4 regions of the Alicyclobacillus hesperidum subsp. aegles genome follow, and region 2 is predicted to be linked to each of the others. Evidence: riboswitches for the same ligand, from Rfam matches in the RefSeq annotation. Region 2 holds a riboswitch; each other region holds the start of a gene.
What was found. Region 2 has a riboswitch for cyclic di-GMP ahead of QMF38_RS10755 (hypothetical protein). Riboswitches for the same ligand answer to the same signal wherever they lie in the genome.
Positions count from the first base shown of each region.

Region 1: another riboswitch for cyclic di-GMP. It lies ahead of QMF38_RS07275 (EAL domain-containing protein); the one in region 2 lies ahead of QMF38_RS10755 (hypothetical protein).
Region 3: another riboswitch for cyclic di-GMP. It lies ahead of QMF38_RS09970 (diguanylate cyclase domain-containing protein); the one in region 2 lies ahead of QMF38_RS10755 (hypothetical protein).
Region 4: another riboswitch for cyclic di-GMP. It lies ahead of QMF38_RS07780 (methyl-accepting chemotaxis protein); the one in region 2 lies ahead of QMF38_RS10755 (hypothetical protein).

Region 1 is NZ_BSBJ01000009.1:39,281-47,236, forward strand. It holds gene QMF38_RS07275 (EAL domain-containing protein) at 1-2,175, opposite strand, end outside; cyclic di-GMP riboswitch class I at 2,242-2,336, opposite strand; gene QMF38_RS07280 (carbohydrate ABC transporter permease) at 2,478-3,299, opposite strand; gene QMF38_RS07285 (carbohydrate ABC transporter permease) at 3,302-4,291, opposite strand; gene QMF38_RS07290 (ABC transporter substrate-binding protein) at 4,365-5,666, opposite strand; gene QMF38_RS07295 (HAMP domain-containing protein) at 5,976-7,109, opposite strand; gene QMF38_RS07300 (ROK family protein) at 7,268-7,956, shown strand, end outside.
Region 2 is NZ_BSBJ01000049.1:211,708-219,663, forward strand. It holds gene rfbB (dTDP-glucose 4,6-dehydratase) at 1-75, shown strand, start outside; gene rfbD (dTDP-4-dehydrorhamnose reductase) at 72-935, shown strand; gene rfbC (dTDP-4-dehydrorhamnose 3,5-epimerase) at 922-1,467, shown strand; gene QMF38_RS10745 (hypothetical protein) at 1,843-4,209, shown strand; gene QMF38_RS10750 (tetratricopeptide repeat protein) at 4,397-5,038, shown strand; cyclic di-GMP riboswitch class I at 5,167-5,252, shown strand; gene QMF38_RS10755 (hypothetical protein) at 5,299-6,054, shown strand; gene QMF38_RS10760 (aminopeptidase) at 6,217-7,161, shown strand; gene QMF38_RS10765 (MFS transporter) at 7,218-7,956, opposite strand, start outside.
Region 3 is NZ_BSBJ01000049.1:41,917-49,872, reverse strand. It holds gene QMF38_RS09985 (HlyD family secretion protein) at 1-159, opposite strand, end outside; gene QMF38_RS09980 (J domain-containing protein) at 373-1,077, shown strand; gene QMF38_RS09975 (SDR family oxidoreductase) at 1,115-1,876, shown strand; gene QMF38_RS09970 (diguanylate cyclase domain-containing protein) at 2,105-3,415, opposite strand; cyclic di-GMP riboswitch class I at 3,477-3,564, opposite strand; gene QMF38_RS09965 (TDT family transporter) at 3,665-4,786, opposite strand; gene QMF38_RS09960 (LysR family transcriptional regulator) at 4,912-5,802, shown strand; gene QMF38_RS09955 (amino acid permease) at 5,874-7,277, shown strand; gene QMF38_RS09950 (AMP-dependent synthetase and ligase) at 7,427-7,771, shown strand.
Region 4 is NZ_BSBJ01000009.1:139,479-147,434, reverse strand. It holds gene QMF38_RS07795 (sodium:solute symporter family protein) at 1-367, opposite strand, end outside; gene QMF38_RS07790 (hypothetical protein) at 490-1,356, opposite strand; gene QMF38_RS07785 (Fur family transcriptional regulator) at 1,353-1,772, opposite strand; cyclic di-GMP riboswitch class I at 1,930-2,030, shown strand; gene QMF38_RS07780 (methyl-accepting chemotaxis protein) at 2,176-4,164, shown strand; gene QMF38_RS07775 (aldo/keto reductase) at 4,218-5,135, opposite strand; gene QMF38_RS07770 (hypothetical protein) at 5,326-5,520, shown strand; gene QMF38_RS07765 (GGDEF domain-containing protein) at 5,576-6,661, opposite strand; tRNA gene QMF38_RS07760 (tRNA-Cys) at 7,153-7,226, opposite strand; tRNA gene QMF38_RS07755 (tRNA-Gly) at 7,285-7,359, opposite strand; tRNA gene QMF38_RS07750 (tRNA-Phe) at 7,372-7,447, opposite strand; tRNA gene QMF38_RS07745 (tRNA-Ala) at 7,509-7,583, opposite strand; gene QMF38_RS07740 (hypothetical protein) at 7,727-7,956, shown strand, end outside.

The DNA of each region.
Region 1 (7,956 bases), on a different contig from region 2:
CAGTGACGAGTAGCCCGTGCCAAAGTCGTCAAAATAGATGGCGACCCCAGCTTTGCGAAACGCCTGAATGGTGTCGATCACGGTCGGATCGTTAGGCATCACAGACGTCTCGGTGATTTCGAATTCGATGGCCGACGTAGGAACGCCCCACTCATCCAGGATGGATAAGACGGTTTGTACAACATCTTTTGCTTGAAACTGTTTCACTGCGACATTGACCGAAATTTTGATGGGTGGATAACCCCTGTTTTGCCATGCGCGAAGCTGTTGGCATGCTGTACGGATCACCCAATAGCCGAGATCGACAATATACCCTGTTTCCTCCGCGATGGGGATAAACTCTACAGGTGACACCAATCCCCAGACAGGGTGTTCCCAACGGATCAGTGCTTCGGCAGCAACAATGCGTCCGCTTTGTGCGTCCACCCGGGGCTGATAATATAGACGAAATGCGTCATTTGCCAGGGCATCACGCAAGTCGTTCGCGAGAACAAACTGTTTGTATGTATCGGTGTGAAGTTGAGTTGAGTAGGTCTGCACGCTATTCTCACTTGCATCGTTTGCACGGTGTAAAGCCACACCGGCACGTTGCACCAAGGTCGCAATGTCATCTCCGTCGTTCGGGCAGAAGCTCATACCGATGTCTGCGTCAAGGTAGATGGTGTGTCCCGCAGACGCAAACGGCTCTTCAAACGCGCGGAGCAGTTCGTTCGCCAAAGCGAACATCGTCTGCGTGCCGCGCTCTTGTTGCCGGACCATGATAGCGAATTCATGATCCCCGATGCGCGCGCAGATGTTGTCTTTGGGCAACCGGAAGCGAATGCGCTCCGCCGCGAGACGAATGACGACATCACCCACCGCATGGCCTAGATTCTCGATGATGCGGTCGAATTGCTGTATGCGCAGAACCATCACAGTAAGCGGGTGATTCGGATCCGATTGGCTGATCCATACAGTTGACTCATGGAAGAATGCCTTCCGATTCAGCAGCCCCGTCAGTTCGTCATGTCGCTCAAGAAACTCGATCTGTTGTCGCACCGATCGCGCTTCCGTGACGTCGCGAAAACGAACGACAACGTGCGATTGACCACCTGGGCTTACCCACGTAAATAGAGATGCGAGACAGTGTCTGTATTCTCCGGAACGGTGTTGGAAACGAAGTTCCATGTTGAAGGCATCTGACACGGAGTTGCCAACTCGCTGGCATGCCATCTCAAACTCCTTGCGATCCGCAGGATGCACAAGCATGGGCGCAGATAACTGACGCGTTTCAGATGGATCCATGCCCAGGACCTCTTGAACTGCCGCGTTCGCGTATAATACGTGATACTGTCGATCCAACAACATAAAAACATCGGTAGCGTGTTCGATGAACGGGCGCAGGCGCGCTTCGCATGCCAGCGAACGTTCCATGCTATCGGCTACACCAGACACGGGCGTATACATGGCCAGCAAACCTTTGACGAGGCCATTCTCGTCATAGAGTGGCCCCAAGGCAACGGATACCTTCCTAAGCGATCCGTCTTTATGCAAACGGATTGTGTCGAGCCAGATGGTACCACCCGTTTTCACGATGGTTTGATACAGCTCATGTGTCGCGGATTCCAGGCTCGTGGGTAGGTATGGAACGTGTTGAAAGAGCAACTCGTCTTCAGACCATCCAAAGAGCTGTTCCGTCCACTGATTGATATGGATGATTCCCAACTCGTGATCAAGAGCAACAGCGGCCTGCGGCTGATTGAGCAACCGGCGGTCATGCGCCAAAAACAGGCTTGTTACCGGGGTATCAAGCAGCGTTGTCACGTCGCGGATGGTGCCTTCCAGTCCTGACATCCGGCCATGGTCGTCATACGTGCAACTTGCGGTGTATTGTACAAATTTAATTTGAGTACCAACTTGGATTCGGTAGGTGAAACTGCGTCCGACGCGCTTACCGGAACACAGCATGCGCCAACAGTGCAAAACCAGATCGCGATCTTCCGGCACGATTGCTTCAATGAACCGATCCGGACGCGTGGGTTTCCCATGAGTTTGAAGGCCATAGATTTGATCCATCTCGGGCGAGCAGTAAACCTCATTTTCCTTTAATTTGTATCGCCATGGGCCGAGCATAGGGACATCCCATTCACCTCCATTTTGCTCCGCTTTGCCTCTGAACCGCGAGTACTTCATCATGTTTGTCCCACCCTGTGTCCACAAATGAAAAGGGACAACCGTGACGGCGGTTGTCCCAAACCGAACCACGGCAGCTGGCTGGCATGACTGTCTACACCTGACAGTGTTAGCCCCTATAGCTTTGCGTCCTCTCCGTTTCCGGAGGGTTGCCTTTTTCGTGCTTTTTCTACATCAAACGACAAAGTGATTATTTCGACAAAATCGTGAATAGTCCTTCCGGTTTCGGACAAAAAGTTGCATAAAGTAGGAGACAAATGAAAAGGCATGGCTCGGAGCCATGCCGCATTGGAGGCGAGTCAAATTTAACCTTTCACGGAACCAGCGAGCAGCCCGCGAATGAAATAGCGTCCCAGCAGGATATAGACAATCAAGGTGGGAAGTGCCGTGAGTACGGCGCCTGCCATCTGCACGTTCCACTGAACGACGTCGCTGCCGGATAAGTTTTGCAAGGCAACCGTCACAGGTTGATGCGGTGGCGAAGTTAGGGATACGGCGAACAGGAATTCGTTCCATATGCTTGTGAACTGCCAGATCCCTGTGACCACAAAGCCTGGGATGGCAAGTGGTAACATGATACGCATGAAGACGCCCCAGTAGCCATTTCCATCGATTTGGGCAGACTCGATCAGGTCGTCTGGAATACCGGCGTAAAAGTTGCGAAAAATGAGTGTCGTGATTGGCAATCCGTAAATCGTATTGGTCAGAATGAGACCCGGAATCGTGTTGTACAAATGGATAGCCTGAATGAACTTGAGCAATGGAATTAAGATGCTCTGGTATGGGATAAACATACCAAACAATATGATTGGAAAAACAATATTGGAACCTGGAAACTTCCATTTTGAAAGTGCATAGCCATTAAACGCACCGATGACAGATGATAGAATCGTGGCCACGATGGCCAGATAAAAGCTGTTACCGAGGTTCGGGCCTAACTGTGCCCATGCCGCCGAGTAACTGGCTAACGAGAAATGGTGGGGCAATGCCCACATATGCGCGATATCGACTTCGCTATTTGGCTTAAAGCTGGTTGTCAATAAGACGTAAATAGGGACCAGGAAGATCAGAGAAAAGAAAACTAACAATGTGTATGTTGCACTTTGTCCAACCCGGCGCATTACCATAGTTATTGCCCTTCCTTCCGCAGGCTGTTCCAGAGGTACGGAATCACAAAAATCATCATGAGGACAAACATGACAATCGCGATTGCAGAACCCTGTGCATACTGGTTGGCCTGGAATGTCGTGGTGAACATGTCTAGCGACGGTAGATCTGTGACATATCCGTTGCCGGGGCCTGTCATGGCATAGACCAGATCGAACGTTTTCATCGAGCTTTGCACAAGGATGATGACGACGGTCACTGTGACCGGGCGCAACTGGGGAAACACAATTCGCCAGAACGTCTTCCATCCATTTGCTCCGTCGACATGCGCTGCTTCCTTAATTTCCTCCGGGACAGCGCGCAGGCCTGAGAGGTATAAAGCCATTGCAAAACCTGACATCTGCCAAACACTCGCGATGAGAACGGCAATCATGGCGATGGGAAGTCCAAATTGAATTTGTCCAACGTGGAAACTTGGTACGATGCGCGTGCTGGTATACCAAGCCGGCGGATGGCTTGCGCCCAACGCCTCGAAAATCAAATTGACACCTGTTTTCGGGTTTAACAGCCATTGCCACACAACACCCGTGACGATGAACGACAGGGCCATGGGGAACAAAAAGATGTTCCGGAATATGTTTTCGCCTTTGATTTTTTGATCAACCAAGACGGCGAGAAATAGACCAACGATCATGCATGCCAGAATGAAAAACACGGTAAAGAAAAGCAAGTTGCGAAGGTCAGATTGAAAGCGATAATCCTGGAACAAGATTTGGTAATTTTTAAAGCCCCACAGTTGATAGTCTGGGAGGATTGAGTTCCATTTTGTAAAGGATACATATCCTGTCCAGCCTAAAAAGCCATAGACAAAGATGAGCACCGCCGCGAGAGACGGTACGAGCGTTAAAAACGACCACATCTTATCCCAGCTGAATCGTCTCTTTTTGTGATGTGCGACCGATGGCCGTGCAATGGCCGCAGACTGTGATGTAAGCACGGGTGTTTTCTCCATTCCTTGATCCCCCTTTAGGGCAGTGGTCAAGTACATACCGTACTTGACCACAGTAGAAGCCCCATACGCCTGATTACGAAAGCGGATTTTCCTCAGCCGCCGTGTTCAAAGCGCTGACAAATTCGTTGACGTTCTTGGTGCTGATAAGCATCGTGACTGCTTGGGTAGCCGCCGTTTCAAAGGCTGGATTTGCAGCTTCACCGTTTGCCAAGCTCGGTACGAGGCTATCCTTCTTAAAGTCGCTCATCGCTTCCTTGCTGTACGTGTCAAACAGGTTGACATTTGCATCGGTCCGCGGCGGGATAGAGCCCTTGAGCGGGTTGAATTCGTCCTGCCCTTGCTTCGAAGCTACAAGCTTCAAGAAATCCATCGCGCCCGTCGGGTTCTTTGCACCCTTTGGCAAGCCGAACGAGTCAATGACGTATTCAAAGTCGTTGTTCGTGCCTGGGAATGCAGTCCAACCGAACTGGCTGCCTTCCTTTAAGCCTTTGGACTGGAAGTACGCTTTTGCCCAGTCGCCCATCAGGTTGAAAGCTGCCGAGCCGTCTGCCACCATTTGATCCGCTTCGTCCCATGTGAGTGCGGAGTGGTTCGAGTTGGTATACTGCAACAGTTCCAGGAACGTGTTGGTGGCCTGCTTGACCTGTGGGTTGTTGAACGAAAGCTTGCCTTGCCAGAGCTTATCGTAATTTTGCGGACCCATCGTCGCCAACAAAACGTTTTCCCAGAGCATGACAGAGCCAAGCTGATCTTTGTCTCCGTAAGCCAGCGGCGTTACGCCTTTTGCCTTGAGTGTTTTCAACTCGGAGATGAACTGGCTCATGGTCTTTGGCGGCGTCAGGTGGTACTTTTTCAATACCGCCGGGTTATACCACAACACGTTTCCACGGCCGACGTCGACAGGAACCGCATAGACATGTCCATTCTTAGACAGGTCGTTGATGATGGCTGCCGGAATAACCTTGTTCAACCCCATGCTCTTGTAAAGACTGTCAAGAGGTTGCATCTTGCCGGCGTTGACCCATGCCATCAGTTCCTGTCCAGCGTGAACTTGGAACGTTTCCGGTGGATCGCCCGCTTGCATGCGGCTCGCCAAGACGGCCTTGGCATTCGATCCGCCGCCGCCAGCAACTGCTTCGTTGACGATCTTTTCATGTGGATACTCTTTGTTGAACGTTTTAATCAAGGCATTCAAGCCATTGGCTTCGCCGCCCGCCGTCCACCAGCTAAAGATTTGCACCTGGTTGCTGGTTGTGCTCGCGGACCCGGATGCGGAGCCATTCGATCCTGCGTTGTTGCTAGGTGCACCGCAAGCGGTTACAACACCGAGCGCTAAAACGGCGCCGCCGGCGATGGATAAGTACTTTTTCTTCATCTTAAACCCCCCTGAAAATAGAGCGAGTGATGAGAGATGGAATCGACGGTGAACGCTTACATCGGTTCCGATATCTCTTCTTCGTCGTGATCATAAACTAAGGTGTCGAAAGTTGCAACCTGTTTTTCATTTTTAGCGGTTGATGATGCCGGAATAGCTCGACGACGGTCGGAAATACGGATGGGGTTTTCTTCGATGGTTTAGACAACTTTCTAAAAGGGGAGCATTCATTCGACACGATAGCTGCGCATCGGTCGCTGACATGCAACCCCACAGTTATTTCGACTTGCTGGGTGACAGATGACAAGATCAAACCTCGAGTGTCAATAGTAACGTGCGCAGTTCACTTGCCATTTCACTGAGGCGACCTGCCGTGCGGTTAATATGGCGAATGGCTCCCAGTTGGCCGTTGGCGGTCGAGGCCAGTCCCTGTAAGTGACGATGGACTTGAGCTGCTTCATCCATCAGCCCCTCGATGGTAACCAACCACTGGCGAAGGTCGGACTCGTCATCTGCGTCAGCCGTCTGCGCGAAGCTGGTGATTTCGGCGGTGGCTTGCAGGTGCCACGACATTTTTCCGCCAAGTTCCTGCAGCTTTGAGAACTGGGATGAAATGGACTCGTTTAGATGTTGAATGACGTCTGCCATGTGGAGGGCGCCGTGGGCCGTAAAGTCCCCACTCTCCACCAGTTGTTCAAAATCAGTGTGCAATTCTTCAGCCGTTTGCGCCATCCGTGTAATCAACTGTTGCAGACCGCTGGTCATTCGTTCGAAACTGCGGGCAAGGCTGCCGAGCTCATCACTGCGGCGCGAGGACTTTCGCAAATTGACCACAAAATTCCCCGTAGCAACCTCGTTGACGGCCGACATCATCGCCTGCAAAGGCTTGGACAGGACTTCGCGGGTGAACAACCAAGCAGATAGCAATGCGAGTGCAAGTGCACACAGACCAATGTATAAGATCTCGCTGAGCAATATATGGTTGGAACGCAAGTCACCTGCAATGGACAGCTTGACGTCGGCACTATAGGGCATGCCACCATACCCTGTAAGTGGTACGATCAGATTTATGGTAGTCCCGTCGAGCATGGTTAGTACCTTGTGTTCACCCAACGCGATGGTGCTTGAAGGAGACGCTTGTGTACCGATGCGGTGCGGATTGGTCGACGCGATATCGTACAAAAAGTCGTTGAGTTTGTAAATGTCGAATGATATCAGGTCAGGCTCTTGTTTCTTTAGATTGAGCAACACAGACTCAAACTGATAATCTGGAACATCGCTCAGAAGAGCAGAATCGATAGTTTGGATCATTGAAACCGCTTTCTCCTTGGAGAGTTGAACAATGGTCCGACGACTTTCCACATAGACAATCGTCAATGTTGCAGAGAGAATGACTAAGATGACTACACTGAAGAGAATCACCAATTTTCGAAACAGTGACAAGCAAGCCCCCCCTTAATGGCCACTTCTGTTCGGGCGTCGGACAGCGTATACTGGTACGTAACATGCCTTGCCCAAGAGGCAAGTCTATGAGCACAATGCTAGGGCATTCGCGAAAGCTTTGCAATAGACTCGTACCAGCTAAGGGGTGACCGGCGTTCATGCATGCGAATATCGACGCATCGGCGATGCGCCGGATGAATCGCGCCACGGTTCTCAAACTGATTCGCGACCTGCGGACGACATCTCGCATCGACATCTCGCAGATGACGGGATTGAACAAGGCGACCGTGTCGAACATCGTAGATGAACTGATATCTGAACAACTCGTGTTGGAAGTGGGCTACGGCTCTTCGAGCGGCGGGCGCAAGCCCATTTTACTGCGCTTCAACGCCAATGCGGCATATGCTGTCGGTGTGGACGTTCAAATTTCCCATATGACGACCGTTGTTTGTAATATTCGGGGAGAGCCTGTCTATCGGCAGGTCCGCCAGACGCCTTTAGCAAGTTCAGGGGATCCGCGTGATCAACTGCTGGATCATATTGCGGACGAGGTTTCGAAAGCGGTTGCGGCCGCTCCCTCCAGTCCATACGGCTTAGTGGGGGCATGTATTGCATTGCCTGGAATGGTCAATTTTCATCGCGGTCTTGTCTATTATTTGCCGAGTTTGTTTGCGGGCGAGTGGGATATTCGCTCACAGCTTGCGGAACGCGTGTCGATCCCGCTATTTTTTGATAACGACGCGAACTGCGGTGCGTGGAACGAGTATATGGGGCAGGCGATGCGGCTGAAGAATCTCGTCTTCGTCAATATGGGGATCGGGATTGGCGCGGGCATCGTGATCGACGG
Region 2 (7,956 bases):
GCGGTGCGTGATGGTACGTATCGGAACTATTACGAGAAGATGTACGGTGCCCGATTGGGGGAGAGCCGCTTTTGAGAGTACTTGTGACGGGTGCGAGTGGACAACTGGGTAAAGAACTTGTTCGCTATCCTCAAAGGAATGGTGTCGAAGTCATTGGGCTTTCGCATCAGGAGATGGATATCACGGATATCACGTTGGTTCGTTCGAAAGTCCGTGAGTTGCAACCGGATGTAGTCATACATGCGGCCGCCTATACGGCTGTGGACTTGGCGGAGTCGGATCCTGAAAGTGCGTATCGGGTGAATGCATTGGGGACGCGAAATGTGGCGATAGTCGCGGAGGAAACGGGAGCAAAGTTGTGCTACATCAGTACAGACTATGTATTTGATGGGGATGCCGACGGTCCATACGGTGAGTATGACAATACAAACCCTACATCCGTCTATGGCAAGTCGAAACGCGCTGGAGAATTACTGGTTCAAGGCTTGTCCACCCGGTGGTTTATTGTTCGTACTTCATGGGTATTTGGCTGCTATGGCGGTAACTTTGTGAAGACAATTTTGAAAATGGCCGAGCAACTCGAGCGCTTAAAAGTTGTGGCGGATCAAACTGGCTCACCAACGTATACGAAGGATTTATCTCGTTTCTTACTAGATCTTGTAGCGACTGAGGCTTATGGAGTTTACCACGCTACAAATAGTGGCCAGTGTTCATGGTACGAGTTCGCGGAAGCCATTTTGAAGGAGGCGGGTCTGCGAACACCGGTCGTTCCGTGCACGACCGATGAATTTCCAAGGCCGGCCCCAAGACCGAAATATTCGGTTTTAGGTCAGACAATGCTCATCGCCTCTGGGTTCGAGCCTTTACGGCCATGGCGTGATGCACTACAGGCCTTTATGCAGGAGTGGAGGGAGGTCTATTATGAAAAGAATTGAGACGGGGATTGAAGGCGTGTTTCTGATAGAGCCCGATGTGTTTGGCGACGGGCGTGGCTTTTTCACGGAAAGTTACAATCGGAAAGGATTTTCATCACTGGGTGTAGACGAGGATTTTATTCAAGATAACCACTCGTATTCGGCTGTCGCCGGAACAGTGCGAGGCTTACACTATCAATTACAACCCGCAGCGCAGACAAAGCTGGTACGTGTCGCACAAGGTGCCATTTATGATGTAGTGCTCGACATCCGTCGCCACTCCTCAACGTTTGGCCGCTGGGTTGCAGTGATTTTGACTGCAGACAATCACAGGCAGCTTTATGTGCCGAAAGGCTTTGCGCACGGATTTTGTACGCTTGTCCCCAACACACACGTGATGTACAAGGTTGATTCTTATTATTCACCCGAACATGACCGAGGCATCCTATGGGACGACCCGGATCTAGGTATTCCATGGCCTACGACGAAGGCGGTACTGTCAGAAAAGGATGCAAAACACCCGCGGTTTTGCGAGGCGGAGATGAATTTCTGATAGAGCGTTCAGTATAACACTCTGCTTAACTGGTTGTGCTGGGTATGCTCTTTGCTTCTCACTCCCCGCGAGGCCTGTCATATAGGGAGTCGGGGGAGTGTCGTGGGGCAATTGGCACATATGCGCACTTCCAGCAGTCTAGTGTTCAGTGCACTCTTTTCAAGCAGATAGCCTCGGCACTTGGGGTAGCGAGAAGGTTAAGGCGCCCAACCACAAGCGGATTAAATCTTGGGCATCGTCGCCACTAAGCCGACAAGTGGCCACCCATCTGTGAACCCAACGCAATCCTCCTTGATAGGTAATGACTGGCGTGATATATTCGGTGGCGATCATTTATCTCTCGTACATATATTTTGATTTTAAGGGGGGCGCTGTATGGGAGTGCGTTCTTTGCCGTCATTCCTAGCCGTCGGGATTACACTCGGATCCTTGACTTATGTGCCTGTGACGATGGCCAATGTACAGACTAGGGCAACCGCTACTTTGCAAGTAGGATCGTACACAGCACACGTGCAAACCGTCGTCGCCAAAGATGGGAAAGTTACAACTACCTATATGCCAATATGGTATCTCCTGCAGGGGCTGAAGTCACTCGGTCTTGATGCAACGTGGGATGGTGTTAGTCACACACTTAACATTACAACTCCTGAAGGTATGCCTGTTGGTTCCGGGCAGAGTGCAGCCGGCACCGGGTCGACTCGTGTTTTGCTCAACGGTAAGCTGATTCACCGCCTTAATTCATTGGTTGCTATCGATCCGTCCTCAAAAAAACCTACTGTATTCTTCCCAATCTGGTATTTCACCTTTTTAACGACTCAGCTCAACTTGTCTACAGCTTGGAATGGACATGTGTGGTCTTTGCAGCCGAAGGGTGCGTTTCCAAAAATACTAAACCGAAATCAATCTCTCGGTGATGCTGCATCTCCAACCGATGTCAATGGAAATGTCATTGTCCTTGGTACCAACACGCGCATTCAAAATGCACGGATTAACGGGAATGTGTATTTAAACCCTGGATCGAATGGCGATGTTACTTTGAAGAATGTTACGGTCACAGGGCAGATTGTTGTAGAATCCGGTGCTACTCACTCTATCCATCTGGACGGTGTCGCTGCGCCGCAACTCGTCGTAGCGAGCTCTAGCCCTGTTCATATCGTGGCGAATGGTGGGACCGCTATTCAGACGACTGAGATTGGGCCAAGTGAAAAATACGCTGTATCCTTGGATAATGCCAGTGGTACGCTTGGTGACTTGCTGATAGAGTCCGCACCATCGATTATGCTTTCAGGTACGACTCCCTTTCCCGATGTAATTGTCGCGGCCAGTGCCAATGTCGTTGTGCAGCCTGGCACTCAAGTCAACAATGTCCAGGTATCCGAAAGTGGTGCGGCGGTTACTGTGCAGCAAGGTGCCAGTGTGACAACCGTGAATGTAACTGGAAAAGCTTCTGTAAATCTAGTTGTGAACGGCAACGTAGGGACCATTGCGTCGACGAGTGCTACGGTCACCGTGGTTGGAACGGGTACGGTTAGCGCTGTGCAAGGAACGGGTGTGCAGGGATCCCTGCCCGGGCTTCCAAGTGCGACAAGTCCAAGTACGGCAGGAACCAGTGCGTCAGGAACAAGTGCATCGGGAACCAGTACATCAGGAACCAGTACATCAGGAACCAGTACATCAGGAACCAGTACATCAGGAACCAGTACATCAGGAACCAGTACATCAGGAACCAGTACATCAAGTGGACAGAATGCAACAACTGAACCATTGAAGATTGCGCAAGTAGATCCGGGTGCTCCACCGGAAAATGGGCTGCTGGCTACGCCCGTCCTTTCTGTCAACAACAATATCGTGAGTTGGTCTCCTGCGCTCGACGCAACGTGGATAGACATGACACTGAAAACTGCGGGCGATCCAGCTCAGACGTACAACGTGCAGACGTTGGCGAGTGATGGATATCTAGATTTGTCTGGTGCCGCTCCATCTGGTAATTATCAGTTACAAGCGCAGTATGCGGGGAACGTTGATGGTATCCCCTACGGAAATAGTCTGCAGTCCCAGGCAACTGGGGTCAGCGTCAATCCGACTTCAATGCCCGGCGCGAACTACGGCGGATCGAGTGGGGCTACCTACGTTTCCGCGTATCAAGCACCTACATTCGATCCATCTTCACTTATTGTAAGTTGGATTCCAATGGGTGGTGCTTCCATGTATTTTATTCAAGGCAACCCGCAATCATCAGGAGGATCAAGTTGGGAGAGTGGTGTTCCAACAGATTACGTCACTTATCAGAATGGTGAGTACAGCTGGAGTATTGCAGGTACGCCGATTCAGTCTGGCGACTACAGTATTCAGGTGTCTGGTATTTCGTCATCTGGATCAGTTGTCGCCCAAACGTATGGGACAGCGGCCAACATTCAGGAGATTGATGCGCCTATTGGTGGAACTCTGAGAGAAGACGCCGACGGAAACCTCACGGTGTCTTGGAACCCAGTTCAGGGAGCGAGCGTATACAACATTCAGCTTGTTGCGCAAAACCCGTCGGATTCAAATAATCCGTATGAGGCCGGTTTTTGGTCGACATCGACGTCTTATACATTCAGCGCTGACGATGTTAAGGAACTTGCACAGATGACGAATGGGCAAGGAGGAAACTTTACGGTCAGTGTTATTGCTCAAGGACCGGGTTATGCGGCGTCACAGTCGTCGGTCGTGGGCAGCGTGTACTTTGTTCCTAATTATTGATATTACCGTTACCACTTTAGTGATCACGCGGTAATGTGGACCAAGCAATGACCTTCTAGGCACTCTATGCTACAATTTGATAGAACGATTGCTGGTGTCTGTATGTCCTTCATACAGACACGTTTTGTTGTAGTGGTATGGAATGTCTACGTGGCCCAAATCATCACGGACCAACGGAGGAGATAGGATGAAGAAACGAGCAGCGTTTGCTTCAGTTGGATGCATGATTGCTTGTATTGTAGCGTTGTCTGGGTGTGGACAAACTAATACTGCGTCTTCGAACAATAGCACAAATTCGAAAGTGACGGCTAAGTTGACCAATCCAAACGAGACGGCTGTTACACACGGCAACAACCTTATAACGGGATCGAAAACCATTGCCGGGAAGGCTAATCAACAGCATCTGGTCCAAATTGCGCAAAAGGATGTTAAAAGCTACAAAGCGCAGTTGACGGCGGCACAAAGCGCGCTAATGAATGGCGATGCGAGTACGGCTATTACGTATTATAAACGGGCAGCCGCGTTGCAGCCGAACTCGGGTGAGGCATTAACGGCAATTGGGAATGTGTATCGCATTCTGAAGAACGATGTAAAGTCTGCAATCCCATATTACGAGCAGTCCACCAAGGTTGATCCGAGTTACGCGTTTGGCTGGTATCAACTGGCCGCAGCAGAAGCCAAGTTAGGAGATGTATCAGCCGCAAAATCGGTGATTGAGACAGGATTGAAAAAGGTCAAATCGTCCGATCCGGCCTATGCTACCTTACAATCTGAACTACAAACTTTAGAAGGCGGCCAATCCGCAAGTAAAGCGAATAGCAGCAAGTGATGTTCGCGTGATCGAAGCTTTGCCCTAACTGCATGTAACCGATGTGGTTAGGGCAATCTATATTTCGGTGTGGAATGATTAACCAGAACCCCCGTACTCTCCTCCCTACTCTCGAAATCTAGTTGTAGGCCGGTCAAAAGCAAACCATGCGAAAGTATGGGACGCAAAGCTAGAGGGGCTTCATCCAGGTGGATGATGCCAGCCAGTTGCCCGCTTGGGCCCAATGACCGCCAATCGACCTTTTCGGGAGGATTTCAGACATGGGCCGCTTTACAAAGAAATCTATGATGTCTATCGGAGCTGCAGCGATTGTCATTGCTTCTGCCACATCGGTCGCATACGCCGCAACGCGGGGTGACGTACATCGCGCGCATCCCGGACATGGACAAGGCTGGACATGGTCGGCGGACACCGATGCCAACGCTACATCAAATGTCATCGTCGGAAATTCCACGGCAAGCGTCTCTACGAGTGCCAACACCACGGCGAATACGAGTGGAGATGACGCACATGGCCACGGCAAGTGGCAAGCTAAAGATGACAAGCGGGATGCAAAGGATCAGCAGAAAAAGCGTGATGACGATAAGCAACCCGTGATTCTGATGCAGGCTGCAAACCGGCTGACGGCGGAGACGAATGTGAAGATTGCCCAGGCGCATGGGCAGCTTGAGCGTGCCATTGCCAAAGCGAAAGGCAATCAAGCAGCCATCACGGCGGCTATTGCCACGTATGAAGCACAGGTGCAACAAGCGCTCGCGCAACTCGAAGCCAATTGGAGCAAGGTGGAAGGTACCGCTCAGGCGTCTGGCAGCACAAACACAACTGGCGGCGTGACAGTCAGCACATCAAATAGCACGAGCAACGCAACCACGTCTACGAGCAACAACACGAGCACCACAAGCAATACGACGGCGAACAGCACAGGTGGCGTAACGGTGACCACGACCAACTCGACAGGCAACACCGCCACCAATGCGACGGACGCGTCAAATGGCACAGGCAACTCAGCAGGTTGATGGATAGTCACAACTGAATGTCATGTGGATGACTTGGCACTGACTCTTCCCTATCACAACAACCATGACCTCACCCGCACAGGCGGGTGGGGTTTTGTTATGATGAAGGACGCATGAGGAAAGAGCGTCGTCCAAGTAAAAGAGAAGGGTATGGTGCAGGCGATGGCATTGATTGATGCAGCGCGCAACATGCTGGTAAATGCGATGGGGTTGCAGGCGGGCGAAACGTTAGTGATTGTCTCAGATGGAACACGGGACGCGATTTGCCGCAGTTTATGGCAGGCCGGGAAGGATATCGGTGCGGAATCCATCCTTGTGGAGATGGAGCCGCGCGCGAAAAACGGAGCAGAGCCGCCGGCGGCGGTTGCGGCAGCCATGGCTGCGGCGGATGTGGTGGTCTGCCCGACATGGAAATCACTCACGCATACGCAGGCGCGAAAACGGGCCTCCGACGCGGGGGCGCGCGTGGCCACGATGCCGGGCGTGACGGAGGATATGTTTGAACACGGCCCGATGACGGCAGACTTTTCCGCGGTCGCCGCATTGACGCATAAGGTGGCCGAGCGGCTGACGAGGGCGCGGGTGGCACGGATCGAAAAAGACGGTGCGGTGTTCACCTGTTCTTTGGCGGGCAGGCACGGCATTGCGAGCACGGGTGTCTATCGCAATCCAGGGGAAGCAGGGAATGCACCATCCGGCGAGGCGTATCTCGCGCCGGTGGAAGGGACGGCGACAGGGGAGTTGGTCGTGGACGGATCGCTGGCGGGCATCGGGCTTGTGCAGACGCCGGTGCGCCTTACCGTGCGCGAGGGGTTGCTTGTCGCGGCGGAGGGTGAGCGCGCGGACGAGTGGCTTACGATGCTCGGAGACACGCCCGCTGCCCGAAACGTCGCGGAACTGGGTATCGGCACGAATGATAAAGCGCGGCTGACGGGTGTGATTCTTGAAGATGAAAAGGCCTTAGGCACGGTGCATGTGGCCTTTGGCAGCAACGCGACGTTTGGCGGCACTGTGGAAGCGGGAGTGCACTTGGATGTCGTCATGCTGGCGCCGACGCTGTATCTCGACGACGAACTGGTGATGAAAAACGGAAAACTGCTTGTGTGAGACATGACCTTGCGGATTATGGTATGAGGCGAGTGGTGCCGAGCCTCGTGCGCCAGCTACAATCGCCCCATCTCGTCTGTGGTCTCATAAGACGCATGGGGCGCCGCTTGTCCCAAACGCTGCTGCACGATGAAGACCATGACGGCCATCGCGCACGCGCCCATCGCCACCCAGAGAATCGGGGGGAGGCCAGCGTGATCGAACAAGGTGCCAAAGAGTATGGGGCCAATGAGGCGGCCGCCGCTGCCGATGCCTCCGGCTACGCCGAGATAAAAGGCGGCATGCTCTCGTGCGGTCGTGGTGACGAGCGCGGGGATGGTGGGGGCGATAAGCATTTCGCCGAGCGTGGCAACCACCATGCCCACCATGAGCAACGCATAGGTCGCGTGGGTCGCCAAAATGAGCGCATAGGCACAGCCATAGAGGATAGCGCTTGCAGTGAGCCGCGACGCGAGGGATTGTGTGAGCCGCCGATTGATGAAGCTGGTCACCGGCTGCCCGACGAGGATGACAATCCCGTTCACGGTCCACAGCAGGCTGTACGAAGCGGGCGATTGCCCTGCCTGATTTAAGTAGGGGGCGACACCGGAGTTCCAAGCGGACGTCGCCAAGTTCACGAGCATGGAACCGATGCCGACAAACGCGTACAAATGGTACCGTGTAAGCAGCAGGATGGGGCTTTGCTGGCGTGTAGCGCCAAAACCCGCCTGCCAATCCGCCAACTCGTCGTTGGAGAAGCGGCGCATAAATACGGCCAGAAAGCCGGCAAACATCAGCGTGGATAGGCCATTGATG
Region 3 (7,956 bases), 170 kb from region 2:
CACGGTAATTTGTGTCCCACTGATTTGCGCATCGTCCGTCTTCAAATACAATGTCGACTGGTTGTAGAAGTAGTAGCCCGTGATGGCCGCCGCAACCAAAACGACGAATAGAATGATGTTAAAGACGATGACCTTACGAAAACTGTTTGCTGGGTTCATACGCTTCCTCCTCGTATTCGCGATCCCGATATTGCCTTTGCGGCTTTTTTGATCGCTATCTTTTTAGAGAGTGTACTATTTAACCACTATGTATATTTAATATATTTAGGTGTATGAGTCAAGGGGCTGTTGTGGAAATTGTTTCAGTTGTTTGTCCGTGCCGTGTTACAATGTATATGAATGCCATCGCTATGGATGAGGGGCGTGTCTGGAGTGGGCGATACGGTTGTGTTTAAGCAATGCGCATCCTGTCGAACCACAAATCGAATTCGTGTCGAAAGTGGCCTCAGCTGTCGCTGCGGCAAATGCGGATCGCCAATTGCGCTGACGCACTACGAGGTGCTCGGTATCCCGTCCTCCGCGTCGGCAAGTGAGATTAAAGCTGCTTATCGACGCGCGGCGAAGACTTGGCATCCCGATGTACACCCGGATCGCGCATTTGCTGAACGCCAATTTCGAAAGATTGCGCAGGCATTCTCCACATTGAGTGATCCACGCATGCGCGAACAATATGACCTGTCACTGACCGCATCCACGGGTGCAACAAACGCTCCGTCTGACGGCAGCAGAGTTAAAGATACAAAGGCGAGATCGACGCCCCACAAACCCAAAGAGCACCGCAAGCAGACGCGAACCGAGGGCAAAACGCAGGCGAACGATAGCGCTAAGCCACAGGGCCCCATCTGGCGACGCTATAACTGGGGCACCGCGCAGATGCCATCGCCGACACAGCGGAATTGGCTTGGCTATGCGCTTGCCGGAGTCGGTGCGTTTACGACATTGACCATTAGTGGCGCGATATTTACAGGCTTGTTTGGATCGAAATTGGCGCTCGTGATACTATTGGGACTCGCCATGGTTGGGGCACTTCAACTTCTCTATCTGTTGACGAAGCTTGGTGTCGATTCCGAAGCCTAACCTGGCTCTTCACACCGACCGGAAGGGAGCATCCCTCATGCGAGAAAGCGGCAATACCATCCTGATCACTGGCGGCGCCTCGGGCATCGGCCTAGCGTTTGCCGAGCGCTTTTTGGAAGCCGGAAATCAAATTATCATTTGTGGACGCCGCGCTGACAAGCTAGAGGAAGCAAAGGCGAAATTCCCTGCACTCCACACGCGTGTCTGCGACGTCGGCAACGAACACGACCGCGTCGAGCTGTGCGACTTACTTCTCCGCGAATTCCCGAACCTGAATGTCCTCGTCAACAACGCCGGCATTCAGCAGTGGGTCAACGTGCAGCGCACGGAGGAGGAATGGGCGCACTTCCATCAAGAAATCGCCATTAACTTCGATGCACCCATTCATCTTACCCTGCGCCTGCTCCCACACTTACTCAAACAACCACATGCAGCTATCATCAATGTGTCGTCCGGTTTGGCCTTGGCGCCTGCAACGTGGGCTCCCATCTATAGTGCGACTAAGGCGGCACTCCACTCGTTCACACAGAGCCTGCGGTTGCAACTGGAAGGCACCAAGGTGGACGTTATTGAAATCTTGCCTCCAGCCGTCAATACCGATCTCGGTGGTCCCGGACTCCACACATTTGGCGCGCCCCTCAACGAGTTCGCCGATGGCGTCTTTGCGTCACTCCGACGCGGCGAGATCGAAATCGGCTATGGTGATTCCGAACGGCGATTGCACGCCTCGCGCGAGGATTTGGCAGAGGCGGCACGACAAATGTGGCTGGGTTTCCGCAAGCGAAATCCAGAGTTTTAAGCGGGTCACCCGTCAAGTCCGTTCGCACCCGCGGCGGATGATTGAGTTCAGACTGCGGAAGGCGGCTGCGGCGGATAGGCCACAAAGCCCTGCAAATGGCCGCAGCCTATTCGCGCCGCAAGGCATCTCACTGCTCCCGCTGTTTGATCACAACGGCAACGCCAATCTCCGCAAGATTCGACACCGCACGCGCCACGGCGAGAAGATTAGGTACAAGCGCCAATGCACTCACGTCTGCCTCTGCGCAAGATGGATTCGATACTGCTGTCCCCCATGCTCTTTTGCGGAATACATGGCCATGTCCGCGTACCTCTGTAACGTGTCGACGTCCGAGCTGTGGTCCGGGCAAATGGCCGCGCCAATGCTACAACCAATGGTCAAAAGCTCGCCGCCGACGCATAGTGGCTCTTGGAATCGAGCTAGACAGCGTTCCGCCTGCTCTCGTACGTCGCACTCCCCTGTCACCGGATCGATCACGATGGTAAATTCGTCGCCACCCATGCGGTATACGGTGGCCCCATCCGCCGTAGCTTCCCGCAAGCGGGCCGCGATGGCCTTTAGTGTCTCGTCACCAAAGTGATGGCCAAACGTGTCATTCACATTTTTAAACCCGTCGAAGTCAAGCAACATCACAGCGAGCTTGGTCTGTCCTTCCAACGCCTTCGTGACGCTATCTGCAAGGTCCAGCTCAAACCGCTGTCGATTTGGCAGACCGGTCAACAAGTCGGTATACGCCATCTTGAATAACTCACGTTGGTGTTCTTTGCGCTCTGTGATGTCAATGGTTAACCCCTCGACGAAGACGGGCCTTCCGCAATCGTCATAGCGCGGATATAAACTGTTGGCAACCCAGCGCACCTCGCCATCCTTGCGAATAATGCGGTACTCCGTGCGGATGGGGCCCGGCCCGTTCAATGGTACATAGGCGAGTTCGGTGTCGTCTGGATGAACCACCTCTAGCCAAAGCATCGGGTTTTGGCGGAATTCTTCATGAGTGTACCCATAAATCTTTTCGCCGCCCTTGGATCCATAAACGACCCTATGGTTTTGAATGTCGTGCGCAAACAGACAAACATCGACCGTGTCCAAGATTCGCTCAATCGTGGTTTTGGCTTGCTCCAGTTGAGCAGAGAGCTCGGTTGTTCGAAAGTCCTCCGTTGCAAACGCGAGCACACCTTGGTATTGACCGGCTTCGTCATATTGCGCATAAGCCCAAACGACAACATCGATGGTCTGGCCTGATTTGGTCTGGCGTTTCACGAGTCTTCCATTGACGGATCCATGCCGGCGTACGTGGTGAACGAGTTGTCTAGCCTGTTCCCGCTCATCGTCAGGCACAAAGGGTACCTCGCGGCCGATGACTTCGTCCTCAAGCCACCCGAATATGCGTTCGGCAGGCGGCGACCACACGGTGACTCTGCCCTGTGGATCGACACCGTAAACGGCGATGGGAGCCTGCCTAGACAGCCAGGCAAAGGGATCGCGAGAGGAAAGGCCACTTGAATGCACATTGGATGATCGCCTTGGACTTTGGTTCACACAACTTCCCCATCCCATCCTAAAAAATAAAAAATCCCTAGCAACGGTGCCGCAGGGATTTGGGTGCAACTCGGCCATCATGGGCAGCATCTGCCTGTAGACCCGTAGCTTTGCGCCCACACCTTTCGATGTGTTTGCCGACTGGTTATCTGATCGATTGTGTTTAATCATATTGTACATCGTCGACAAGGAGGATACTAGGGGGCATGCGTAAGGGGCGCGGCTCTTTGCGTACACCCCATCTTACCGTTACGCTCGCTTGGCCTGCGCGCAAACATGCTCACTGCCCTCCAACTGGTGCGCCGCTCGCCATGTCATGAGTTCCCCTTTGACGATTCCCATCGTTGTACGCACAAAGACAACTGTAAAACACACCCACAAGATGGCAAGCTGGACGACCCCCGCTATCGCATAAAACGAATGTCCCATAAGGTGGTCAAGGGCATAGGTTCCACTCGTAAAACTGCCAATCGGAAATACGTAGCTCCACCAGCCAAGGTGAAACGGCAGTCCATCTCCGCGACGAGTCACGTGCAAAAGCGTATGCATTGTCGATATGAGAATCCACCAAACGCCAATGCCCCACATGGCCATCGCAAACACCTCGGCAAATGCATGCAAGGCGTTTGCATACGCCCCAAACAGATGACTTGCCTGAATAGGCAAGCCGCACATCGTCCCCATCGACATGCCAATAGGCCCAATTTCCACCCATAGGCTCGGTGCCTCCTGGCCACTCAAACGGCGATGATATACCAAACGCGCATAGACCAAGGTGCTCATCAGAATAAATAGAAAGAAGGTCACGCCGAACATGGCAACGATAACAGCCAACATGGCAAACTGCACTGCGCTTCCACCCACGTATGGAAGGAGATTGGTTCCAGTAGCCGCCGCAACAATCGGTGGCACCAACGGAATGAGCCATGAGGCTACCGTCTCTTCGCGTTCGACGCGATGTTCGGCAAACAAAAGGTATGGAACAACAATGACCGTGAACAGCGACGCCAATGTGCCAGCCAGCCAGATACCGATGCTGATGTGAATTGCTAGTAAACGTGGCAAGAGGTGGGTTCCAATCAAAAAGTAATCGTTCCCTACCACGTTTAATCCCATGGCGAATGCACCATAAAAAAGCGCTCTCCCAGGTTTACGGAAGTCGTCCACCGCAGTTTCCGTTGCGAGCACCCAGCGCAAGAGCCACATGACAAATGCAGATATAAACACCACGTTCAACGCCGCAAACAGAGTGACGCCCACCACATGTTGCAACGGGATGGTTATGGGTGACGTGTATGTCAGAGCAGCAACAATGCCAATGCCCATTACCGTTGTGAACCAATTTAACCCGAATTGTCGAACGACGCGCATACAGGTCTACCCCCTTCTGTGCTAATCGTCTTTATGGTATGTCTTGTTAACGATTAGGTAAAATACATAATGTCAATATAGGTGATAAGGAATTCATTATCTTTATGTCACAAGGGGGGCATTGCGTGGATTGGCAACTTCGCGTGTTTGTCACCGTCGTGGAAGAACAAAGTTTCACACATGCCGCAAAGAAATTGCACATTAGCCAACCGGCCATCAGCCAACACATTCAAGCGCTCGAACAGCGACTCGATGTCCGCCTGCTCGATCGCGAACGGCGAAGGATTCGCTTAAATCCTGCCGGCGAGATTGTCTATCGACATGCAAAGGAAATCCTCGCGCTATACAGTCGCATGGAACGCATGCTAGAGGAAGCCAAAGAGGAGCCATCCGGCTCCCTGCGCATCGGCGCCAGCCTTACTTACGGCGAATATGTGCTGCCGCATGTGATTGCCTCGTTTCGCAAGCGGTACCCGATGATTCAACCTATCGTCGAGATCGCAAATACACAAACCATCGCCCATCGCGTAGCGGTGCGCGATCTCGATATCGGCGTGGTGGAAGGTCGCGATGTGGTGCACGATGACGTGGAACTGACGCCTTTTGCCGAGGACGAGTTGGTCGTTGTATGCGCGAAGAACGCGCCGTGGCCGCCTGAAGGTGACGTCACCCCGGCTGATCTCGCGGCAGCCAACTGGATGATTCGCGAACCTGGCTCAGGCACGCGGGAATTTGTCGATCAGCTCTTTATCCGCCTCGGTATCGCTCCCACGTCTGTCGCCGAGTACAATAGCACGCAAATCATTAAAGAATCTGTGGAGGCCGGACTTGGCATTGCACTGTTGTCGCGCTGGGTCGTTCGCAAAGAGCTGGCATGGGGAACGCTGCGCATCGTACCGGCACTCCACGAACCCATCACCCGCTGGTTCTCGATTGTCACGCGGCGCTCCGCGTTTGAAACGAGGGCGACCATCTTGTTTCGGGACTTTTTGCAGAGTGGGCAAAGTTCACCATAGGCTGGAATCCTACACAAATGTCCCTGCCTCGGCCATAGGGTAAGCGTAATAGCCTACCTGGTGGTGATGGCATGGACAACGAAATTGGAAACGCATCGCGCAGTGAACGGCACTTGCGGCGGGCACTCTCGGCCCGTCACGTGCAGATGCTCGCGTTTGGCGGCGTGATTGGTGTCGGACTCTTTTATGGGGCGACCGTCTCCGTACGACTCGCTGGCCCATCCGTGATCCTGGACTTCGTGCTGTGTGGCGTGATGGTGGCCATTGTGATGCGCGCTTTAGGCGAAATGACGGTTGCCGATCCGTCCGCGGGATCGTTCGCTATGCTTGCGAAGCACAGATGGGGTGATAGGCTCGGGTTTGTGACGGCAGGCATGTGGTGGTTTTACTGGGTGGCGACCGTGATGTCGGAGCTAGCCGCCATCGGCAAGTTAATTCAATTTTGGGCGCCAAATGTTCCGGCCTGGTTGCCAGGTCTGATTGCGCTCGCGTTATTTACGCTATCCAACCTGCTCATCGTGCGCATGTTTGGCGAGATCGAATACTGGTTCGCCGTGCTGAAGGCCTTGGCCATCGCCGTCTTTATCGTGTTTGGTTTACTCATGATGGCGACCCCCTGGTTGCATACTGGCGGTCCACTAGGTATCGCAAACCTGTACGCACACGGCGGCTTTCTGCCAAACGGATGGCTGGGAGCCGTGATGGCCCTGTCGCTCGTCGTGCAGGCCTACAGCGGTATCGAAACGCTTGGCGTCGAGGCCGCGGAAACAGCCAACCCGAAACGCACGTTGCAACGCGCCTTTCGCAGCGTGACCTGGCGAGTACTCGTGGTGTATATCGGATCCATGTTCGTCATGCTTTGTGCCTTCCCATGGACTTACCTCATTGACCATAACGGCAGTCCGTACGCCCTGATGTTTGCACGCGCCGGCATCCCGATTGCGGCAGGCCTGGTCAACTTAGTCATCGTATGTTCCGGTTTGTCGTCCTGCAATACGGGCCTTTATGGTGGTAGTCGTATGCTGTATGCCATGGCTCGACAAGGACATCTCTCGAGTGGACTGGCGCGCCTGAACCGAAAAGACGTGCCCCACGTAGCTGTCTGGCTGACGTCACTGGCCATCGGAATTGGCATACTGATCACGTACCTAAACTCAAATTACGCCTATGTATGGATCACCAGTGCCTCCGCATTCGCGTCGTTGTGGACCTGGTTTATCATTCTATTGCTGCATGTCACCGGGCGCAGGGTAACCATGACATCTGCATCGATCACAGAACATTCCACATTACGCCGACCAATTCTGTCCTACTTCGGCATGTGCTTGCTCGTCGGCACGTTCGTGTTCATCGTCCTATCGCCACTCACGCGCGTATCCGTCTTTTCTGGAGTCGTGTTTCTGTTGATTGTATGGATATACGCACTTGTGCGCTTTCGCGGTGCTAAAGGCGATCACGATGAGGCCAGACGGTAACACATCCAAGATCCACCCCTACACAGCCTACAAAGGTGTGCATGGGGCAAAGCGCGATCGCACTTGCAAATTGGTATACACCGCCCTGGACCGGGCATTCTAGCCTTCGAATTGAGTTTACCAAGTTTGTGTAAAACGGAGGCTTGTGCATGGATAACCTGAACACGACGTACACCTATCTGAGCCAGTGTCGACAAACGGTACAGCAGTTGATGCAGCAGACCCAACAAGCGTCGATGCAGTATCAACAAATGATGCAACAAGAACTACAAAACGCCCAAACGCTCGAACAGCTGGCGCAACGAGAACGCCAAGCCGCGCAAATGATCCAACAGGCGTTACAAGGGCACCAGATGGTCATGCAACAACTGCAACACATTCAGCAAATGTGTGACAGGTTGGGCGCGGAAGTACAATCCGCATACCAGCGCCCGCTATCCACGCCCGCTTACGGCCAGACACATACGCCGAATTTCCCCATGTTTCATCAGTGATTGGCAACGTGGCTGCCCCACTCTTATCGGGGCAGCCACTCCAACCGTGACGGTTGATAAACCTGCGGTGATGATGGTAACCATGGTACGAGCCATCGCTAGTCTACATTTTAAAATGGTTGAAAGCAGATAAAAACTGCCCTCTGAGGCTGTATGCAACGTTAAGTGGTTGACAATCGTACAGC
Region 4 (7,956 bases), on a different contig from region 2:
TCGTTGCTTCGTTATAGCGCAACTTCAAGTACTCAGGTACAGAACGAACCTTTGAAACGTAGTAGAACGGCATCATGTAAATGCCGAGAAACAGCATCGCTGGAATTGCACCAATCCAGTAAAAATGCGTCGTGAGCATACCGTACTCGGCACCACTCGCAGTCATGCCCATGATCTCAAGGGCACCAAGGTTCGCGGAGAGGAATGCCAAACCGGTGATCCAAGCCGGAATAGATCGACCTGAAAGGAAGAAGTCCTCACCGGTCCGAACACGGCTGCGCAACACGAAGCCCACACCAATCACGAAAACGAAGTACAGGGCAATAATGATATAGTCTACAGCGTTTGCATGGAATAGCGCATGCAACGAACGTACACCTCCTCAAATATGTATTCCCGTATGCGCTGTCACGGGATTTTCACCTTATGCATAGCCAAAAGCGTGACTATGAAGCTTAATGTCACCGTTTTGTCTGCATTCCCCCCTCGTTACATACCTTTTCCGGTTACCATTTGCATTGCTCGCCACATCGATACCCCTCCGACTCCGCCGACAACAGCGACAACAAGTACCAGACCCAAATTGATGGCATCTAAATTGTGCACATGTACACCTGTATTGATGCTCCATTCAGCTAGGGAAGGAACGATAAGAGCCAAGCCCCCTGCGACAACAAACAGAAGTCCGCCATAAAAGAGCGTATTGCCAGACACGTAACGACCAACGAACGCTTTGCCGGCCGCTGAAATCTGTCGACGCTGGAGCCACCATCCAAAAAGAGCACCAATGGTCATTTGCATGAGCAACGTACCAATGCCAAACAATACACCTGGCACGAACCCTAGCCACGCAGAAGGCATGGTCGGCGCGATCACCGTGTACAAAATGGTCGCAAATGCCCCTGTTCCCCATCCTGCGATCACGCCATGAACAAACGCTAAACGCAATGGGACAGGTGCATCCATCCCCCCGGCATGCGACGCATGTGGTAGCCATTTGTCGACCCATGGTATCAAGTGGATCGAGTGACCGCGCATCAGAATATACCAACCAGAACACGCCATGACAAGTCCTACGATGATATAGACAATATTTTCGACATATCCATGCATAAGGAACCCAGCTAATGCAAAATATGATAATTCAGAACCGATAGCCCTTTGCAGCGTAAAGCCAAGAGAAAAGAATAAACCCGCCAACATGCCGCCTTTACTGCTGTAGCTACCGATGGAATAGCTGAACGTAATGGGCCAGGTATGCTCATCTGGAGTGATTCCGTGGATGACGCCAAGTAAGCAGGCCGTGATCAGTCCAATTGCGAGCGACAGATGTTGCGGATTCCATAAGTCTATCAATGTCTCTCCTCCTCGCATGAACGACAGCGGCCAAAGAAATCGAGTTTGTGATACGCCACCGTTCCGATCTTTTGGTCCACATCCATCGCCTGTTGCGCGTTACACTGAAACAACTCCTTTACTTGATGGCATTGCAGACAGACAAAATGATGATGATGTTGGTTGGGACAAAACGTATAATAGATCTCTCCGTCAATAAGGAACGGAGTTGCCAGGCCCACCTTCGTCAGCGCCTCCAACAAACGATAGACAGTGGTGAGCCCAACCCGCTCGTAGCGCTCTTTCACGTAATCGTGCAGTTGTGCAGGAGTAAACATGCGCCTTGCGTCGACAAAAGCCATCAAAACGGCCTCTCGTTCCTTAGTTAGCCGAAACTTATGCTCATGTAGCAACTGTTGGATATCCTTCAAATCCACCAAAATCACACCTTATAGAAAATCATTTTCTACAATGGATTATGCTCCGCCTCTGACGAAAATGTCAACAGGCCAATCTAGCATTGGATCTCATTGACTCCTGTCGAATCTTGTTGGATAATGTGCCAGGCTATGAAATTCGGGCTCCAAGATGTGCCCGATTGCAAGGCAAACCAGCGGAAACGCTGGGGCGCAAAGCCACGGGTCTACGGATTCTACGGATTCTATCTTGGGATCTACGATGGCCGGGCTGCCAAGCCGTCAGCTGAGCACTGAAATCGGCAGGTATCACACCAAGGCAGCCTTCTGTGAAGACCCAGAAGGCTGCCTGTTTGTATCTACCATTCTGCACAGTGCCAAATGTCTTTAATGAAACAGACTTTCGCAACAGGAGGTCACACCAATGGAGAACCAAATGGTGGCATCGGCACAAGTAGCTAAACGAGGGTGGACGATTGGATTAAAGCTACTCACAATTAGCCTGGCCCTATTGATCGTTCCGTCCCTCGTCATCGGGTTCACGTCGTTTACCACTGCCAAAAGCAACTTTTCATCTCAGTTGGACAACCACGATATGACGAGTGTGAAGGTGTTCAACCAGGATGTAAACACGTTCATCTCACAGCGTGAGCAAACCTTGACCTATCTCGCTAAGTTATTAAACAGCACAGCCTTGGACGAGTCTTCCACACTCCCTGCATTAGAGGGTGCAGCCCAATCGTATGCTGACTTTCTTCACGTCTACGTGGGAACAAACACAGGCGCGTTCTACGTGAGTCCGGCCGCCAAGATGCCGGCTGGCTATGATCCCCGTAAACGCTCCTGGTACCAAGCGGCCATGACAAGCCCGACACCGATTGTCACGCCACCTTACGTCGATGCCATAACAAAACAACTGACAGTGACCATTGCCGAACGATTGGCCAACGGGCGTGGCGTTGTCGGTGCAGATATTTCCTTGAAGACGTTTGATCGTCTTGTCAATCAAGTTCCACTTGGCAACAGCGGTTATTTGGGGCTGATGGACGGACAATCGAACGTCATCGCGATGCACGGCCTGGCCCCAGGCTCAAGCCTCCATCTCGCGACGCTAAAGCAGATGTACCAACACGACAGTGGTATTTTTAGCGTGGCTGTAAAAGGTGCGAGTTACCGATTCACATATGTGACCAATGCAGCGACTGGTTGGAAAGTCATTGGCATTTTGCCAACGTCGTCCTACATGCGTGCCGTGCATCCCATCTTGGTCATTACGCTGATTGTACTTGGTATCTCACTCATCTTAGGTTTTCTCACGATTTGGTATTTGGTGCGATCGATCACGCGACCTCTGCACGCACTGGTCGAATTCGCAGAACGTGTGGGTCGCGGGGATTTAACTACAGATGTGGTCATCAAGACGCGGGATGAACTGGGTGTCCTAGGAGGCGCATGTAATCACATGCTACACTCCCTACGCGACATCATCCGCCGTGTCGAGATGAATGCGGAGCAAGTTGCGGCATCGTCCGAACAACTGACGGCAAGTGCAGAAGAAAATACCCGCGCAACCGAACAAATTACAAATGTGGTCGGCGAACTTGCGGCAAGCGTTACGGAGCAGTCGGAGCGTGCCAAGCGCGATCGCGAACGAGTGGATTCCCTGGCGAGTAACATTGAAGAGGTTGCGACCAGTGCCAGTGTCGTCGCCCAGGTGGCAGAAGCAACGGCTGCAGAAGCCGACCGCGGATCCAGCAGTGCGGAAAGCGCCGTGCATCAGATGGAAGTGTTGGGCCACTCGTTTACAGGATTATCGACATCGATTCAGGAACTCACAGCATACTCGGGACAAATTCACAGCATCATTGCGGTCATTCAATCGATCGCGACGCAAACCAATTTGCTTGCCTTGAATGCTGCAATTGAGGCGGCTCGAGCCGGTGAGAGCGGACGTGGATTTGCGGTCGTGGCGGAGGAAATTCGCAAATTGGCGGATCAGTCCTCATCGTCGGCCAATGAAATTCAAGAGTTGATTGAGTCGATGCAGGTACGGATGGAAGAAGCCTCCGCCTCGATGGAAGCGAGCCAGCAAGATGTGCAGCATGGTATTGAAGCCGTGAATCATGCGGGTGAACTGTTTGCCAACATTCGAGCGGGTGTCGTCGCCCTGGCAGAAGAGATTCGCAGCGTCACGTCCGCATCACAGGCGATGGCGGCAAGTGCCAACTCTCTGCGCGAATTTATCGCACAAGTCGAATCCGCAACGGTGGAAACGTCGGCTGGGATGCAAACCGTCTCTGCATCGACCGAGGAACAGCTCGCATCCATGGAGGAGATTTCGGCTTCGGCCGCTTCCCTCGCGGAATTGGCGGAACAGATGCAAGCCGCCTTACAACAATTCTCGCTTCGCTAGTCATGCCATTTGTGCACCGAGCCAGCCGACATGCCCGGCTGGCTCGTTTGTATTTACGGAAGGATATTCCCCGCCGCGCGATAAATCTCGTACCACTCTTCGCGGGTAAGCCGAATCTCGCTCGCTTTGCACGAGTCGCGCAGGCGGCCAACATTCATGGTACCGATGACTGGTTGCATATTTGCAGGGTGTCGCAATAACCATGCGATGGCAATGGTTGTATTCGATACATCGTAACGATCCGCAATTTCGTCTATTTTCTGATTGACCTCCTTGAATTTGTCGTTGTTCAGAAAGACGCCTTCAAAAAATCCATATTGGAACGGCGACCAAGGTTGAATGGTGATGTCGTGTAAACGGCAGTAGTCGAGCACACTACCGTCGCGATCGATGGCCGATTCGTTTTCCATATTCACATTGATACCGTTCGAAATCATGGTCGCGTTGGTAATGCTCAGTTGAAGCTGATTGGCCACGAGCGGTTGACGAACATAACGCTTGAGCAACTCGATTTGCATCGGTTTTTGATTCGATACACCAAAGTGGCGTACCTTTCCGGACGATTCGAGAATGTCGAACGCCTCTGCGACTTCCTCCGGCTCGACCAGTGCGTCCGGCCTATGTAAAAGTAACACGTCTAGGTAGTCCGTTTTCAACCGCCGCAAGCTGCCGTCAACGGCCTCTAAAATGTGTTCTTTGGAGAAGTCAAACATACCTTTGCGAATGCCACATTTGGACTGTAAGATAACGCTTTCGCGAACATCGTCAGTCATGTGCACGGCTTCCGCAAAAATGGATTCGCACTCACCGCCTCCGTAAATGTCAGCGTGATCGAAAAAGTTTGCGCCCTCTTCTAATGCGGCCTGCACAAACCTTTCAGCCTCCAACTTGCTCAGCGAATGAATTCGCATACATCCAACGGCGACGACCGGCACTTCAAGCGCGCTGGTACCCAGTTTGATGGTTCTCACGGACTCTCCTCCTCATATCAACACAGCCTCTGCAAAGAAAGCGCACGAATTGCGCTACGATGACGGCTTCTAATCCATTGTGACACAGATCCCAAAGCTGCTCAACCAGGCGCTTCCCGTTTCTCATTTTCGCCTTGACAGGATACAATGGAGCGTGTGAACGTTCGGAAGTTTGGAAGGAGCAACGGACATGAGCGACATACAATATGTGATCAGCGTGATCGTCTATGAAGATGGACACTGCGACGTCATGTGGGACTCGTCGGTACCGATGGAGCACTGTTATGAGGCTTTAAAGCAAGTCACCGACGACATGGCGGGATCGATCGCCCCAAAACCGCCTACGCCGCCAAAGCAATCCCCGAAAATCACACGCCTGAAATAACAAGAGCGGACGCCGAGCTTCTGCTGACGTAATTGGCACGGTGCGCGGCGTTCGTTTATGGAGAGGCGATACAGACCCGATTTCTCCCTCGCTTTTTGGCCGTGTAGAGTGCGTCGTCGGCAAGTTGTAAAAACGCGGATGTATCGACTGTGGATTCCGGTAGGCACGCCACGCCAAGCGAAACCGTGATGTGAATCGACTCCCCATTGGGAAGCAGGAAGTCTCTGCGTTCAACAGCAGCGCGAATGCGTTCAGCCATCTCTTGCGCCACAATCAGCGTGCAACCAGGCATAAGCACGGTGAACTCTTCCCCGCCATTTCGCGAAACAACATCGCGCGAGCCCGTACACGTTTGCAATACCGTCGCAAGTTGTTGCAGGACAGCATCCCCAGCAGGATGGCCGTATGTGTCATTCACGCTTTTAAAATGGTCAATGTCAATCGCAAGGATGGACAAGGACTCCGTGCCAGTGGCCGCTCGCGCCGCAAGTTCGTTAATGACCAAATCAAAGTGACGAGTATTGTTAAGCCCGGTCAGGAAATCGACGGATGACATTTGCTCTAGTTCATGTTGGCGCCCGAAATGAGCGAATAGCTGCGTCACCAACCAAGCACTTCCGTACCCTGCGACCAACGAAACGATCCCATACGTGAGAAGAACCCATTCGAATTGCGCATGGGTGGGCATTAACCAGACGACCAAAGCCGAAATCTGCGCAAGTGCATACACATTGACAACAAGCACCCGGATAGCCAGTCTGCGCTTGATACGTGCCAGTATGGGTGCAATGGCACTAACCAACAACATATTGAGTGCGGCGAGGATTGTCGTCTGATTCGCGCCGAAGGTGGCGACGCGCCCTATTTCTTCCACCAATCCTGCCACCAGAGACGCCGAGGGTCCTAGGAACAAAGCACCAGTCACCACAGGCAAATGTCGTAAATCCAAAATGAGCTTAGAATTCGGAACCGGTAGGGCGTACAGCATGAGCAGAATTCCCATGACTCCCGCAGCCAGACCTGTGAGAAGGCGATCCAACGTGGTGGGCAAGCGGCGAGCACGTAGCCGACTATACGGCAAAAAGCCAATCACAATCAATGTAAATACGATACATGCGTTACTAAAAAATGTACCAACCATACCGTCTCTCCAAACGCAAACAATGTGAACTGAGGGAGATCATATTCGACACTTTTCGACCGAAGCCCTGCCAAGATGGGAGATGCGTCTACTAACCGGGCTGTACCTGGTACTAAGGCCAATACCACCACTTTGGGGTTAATAAAGCCTGCCGCCATGGGTAAGAAGTATGCGTTTCTTTCTGGCCCATGATCACGGAGCGATGCTGCAAAAGAAGGTTCGAGCCGATGTCAATGCGATTGTCAGACAAAAAAATGACCTTCATGAAGTGCCTCATCGGGCCATCGAAGCCCGCTATGGATAACAAGGTTTCGCCACTTTAGTAGAACTCTGCTTTACCCAATCACCAAACTCCAAAAGGTCGCGAAATACGATGTTTTTTGAGGGCCCAAAATATGTTTCTATTCACGATAGGTTTGCACGACGTTTTTGAAATAGCAGAACGCGGCTCCGAAACTCCTTCGGTAGCCGCGTTCTGATGAATTTTCACTTGGAGGCGCCAGCCGGATTCGAACCGGCGGTAAAGGTTTTGCAGACCTCTGCCTTACCACTTGGCTATGGCGCCAAAATCGCCATCAGTCGTCCTCGGTTCTCGCCCGCAGTCGGGCTGATGGCGTTTGCCCTGGAGCGGAAGACGGGATTCGAACCCGCGACCCTCGCCTTGGCAAGGCGATGCTCTACCCCTGAGCCACTTCCGCATATTCGGTTGCTGGTGGCTCGGGACGGAATCGAACCGCCGACACGAGGATTTTCAGTCCTCTGCTCTACCGACTGAGCTACCGAGCCGCAAACAGCTATGTAATTCTACAAAACTGTTCAATCTGTGTCAAGTTAGACACAACAAGCTTGGTGGAGCCGATGGGATTCGAACCCACAACCCCTACGCTGCCAGCGTAGTGCTCTCCCATTGAGCTACGGCCCCTGACGAACGCTATTTATTATACATGAACTCTGCCTATTGCGCAACTGTCACATCGATGAACTAAAGCTCCAACCACTGAACATAATTTCCAATTTACTGGGTAACCTAAAATTAGTTCGTCCACAAAGGAGTGTATGCCTTCCATGAAACACTGGATTACAGCGATTTCAACACTTTGCACGCTTGCGTGTGCATATCCGTCCGCATTCGCGGCACAAACGTCCGGGTCTGGCGTTTTGACAACTCCTCAACAAACAGAGTCGGCAGTACCTTCGTCGAGTCCCAGCCACCAGTTTGAGGTAAAATCGAGCGTACAAGTCTCGCGCGAAACGCTACGCGAAGCGTACCAGGCAAGCCATGATGCATACACGAA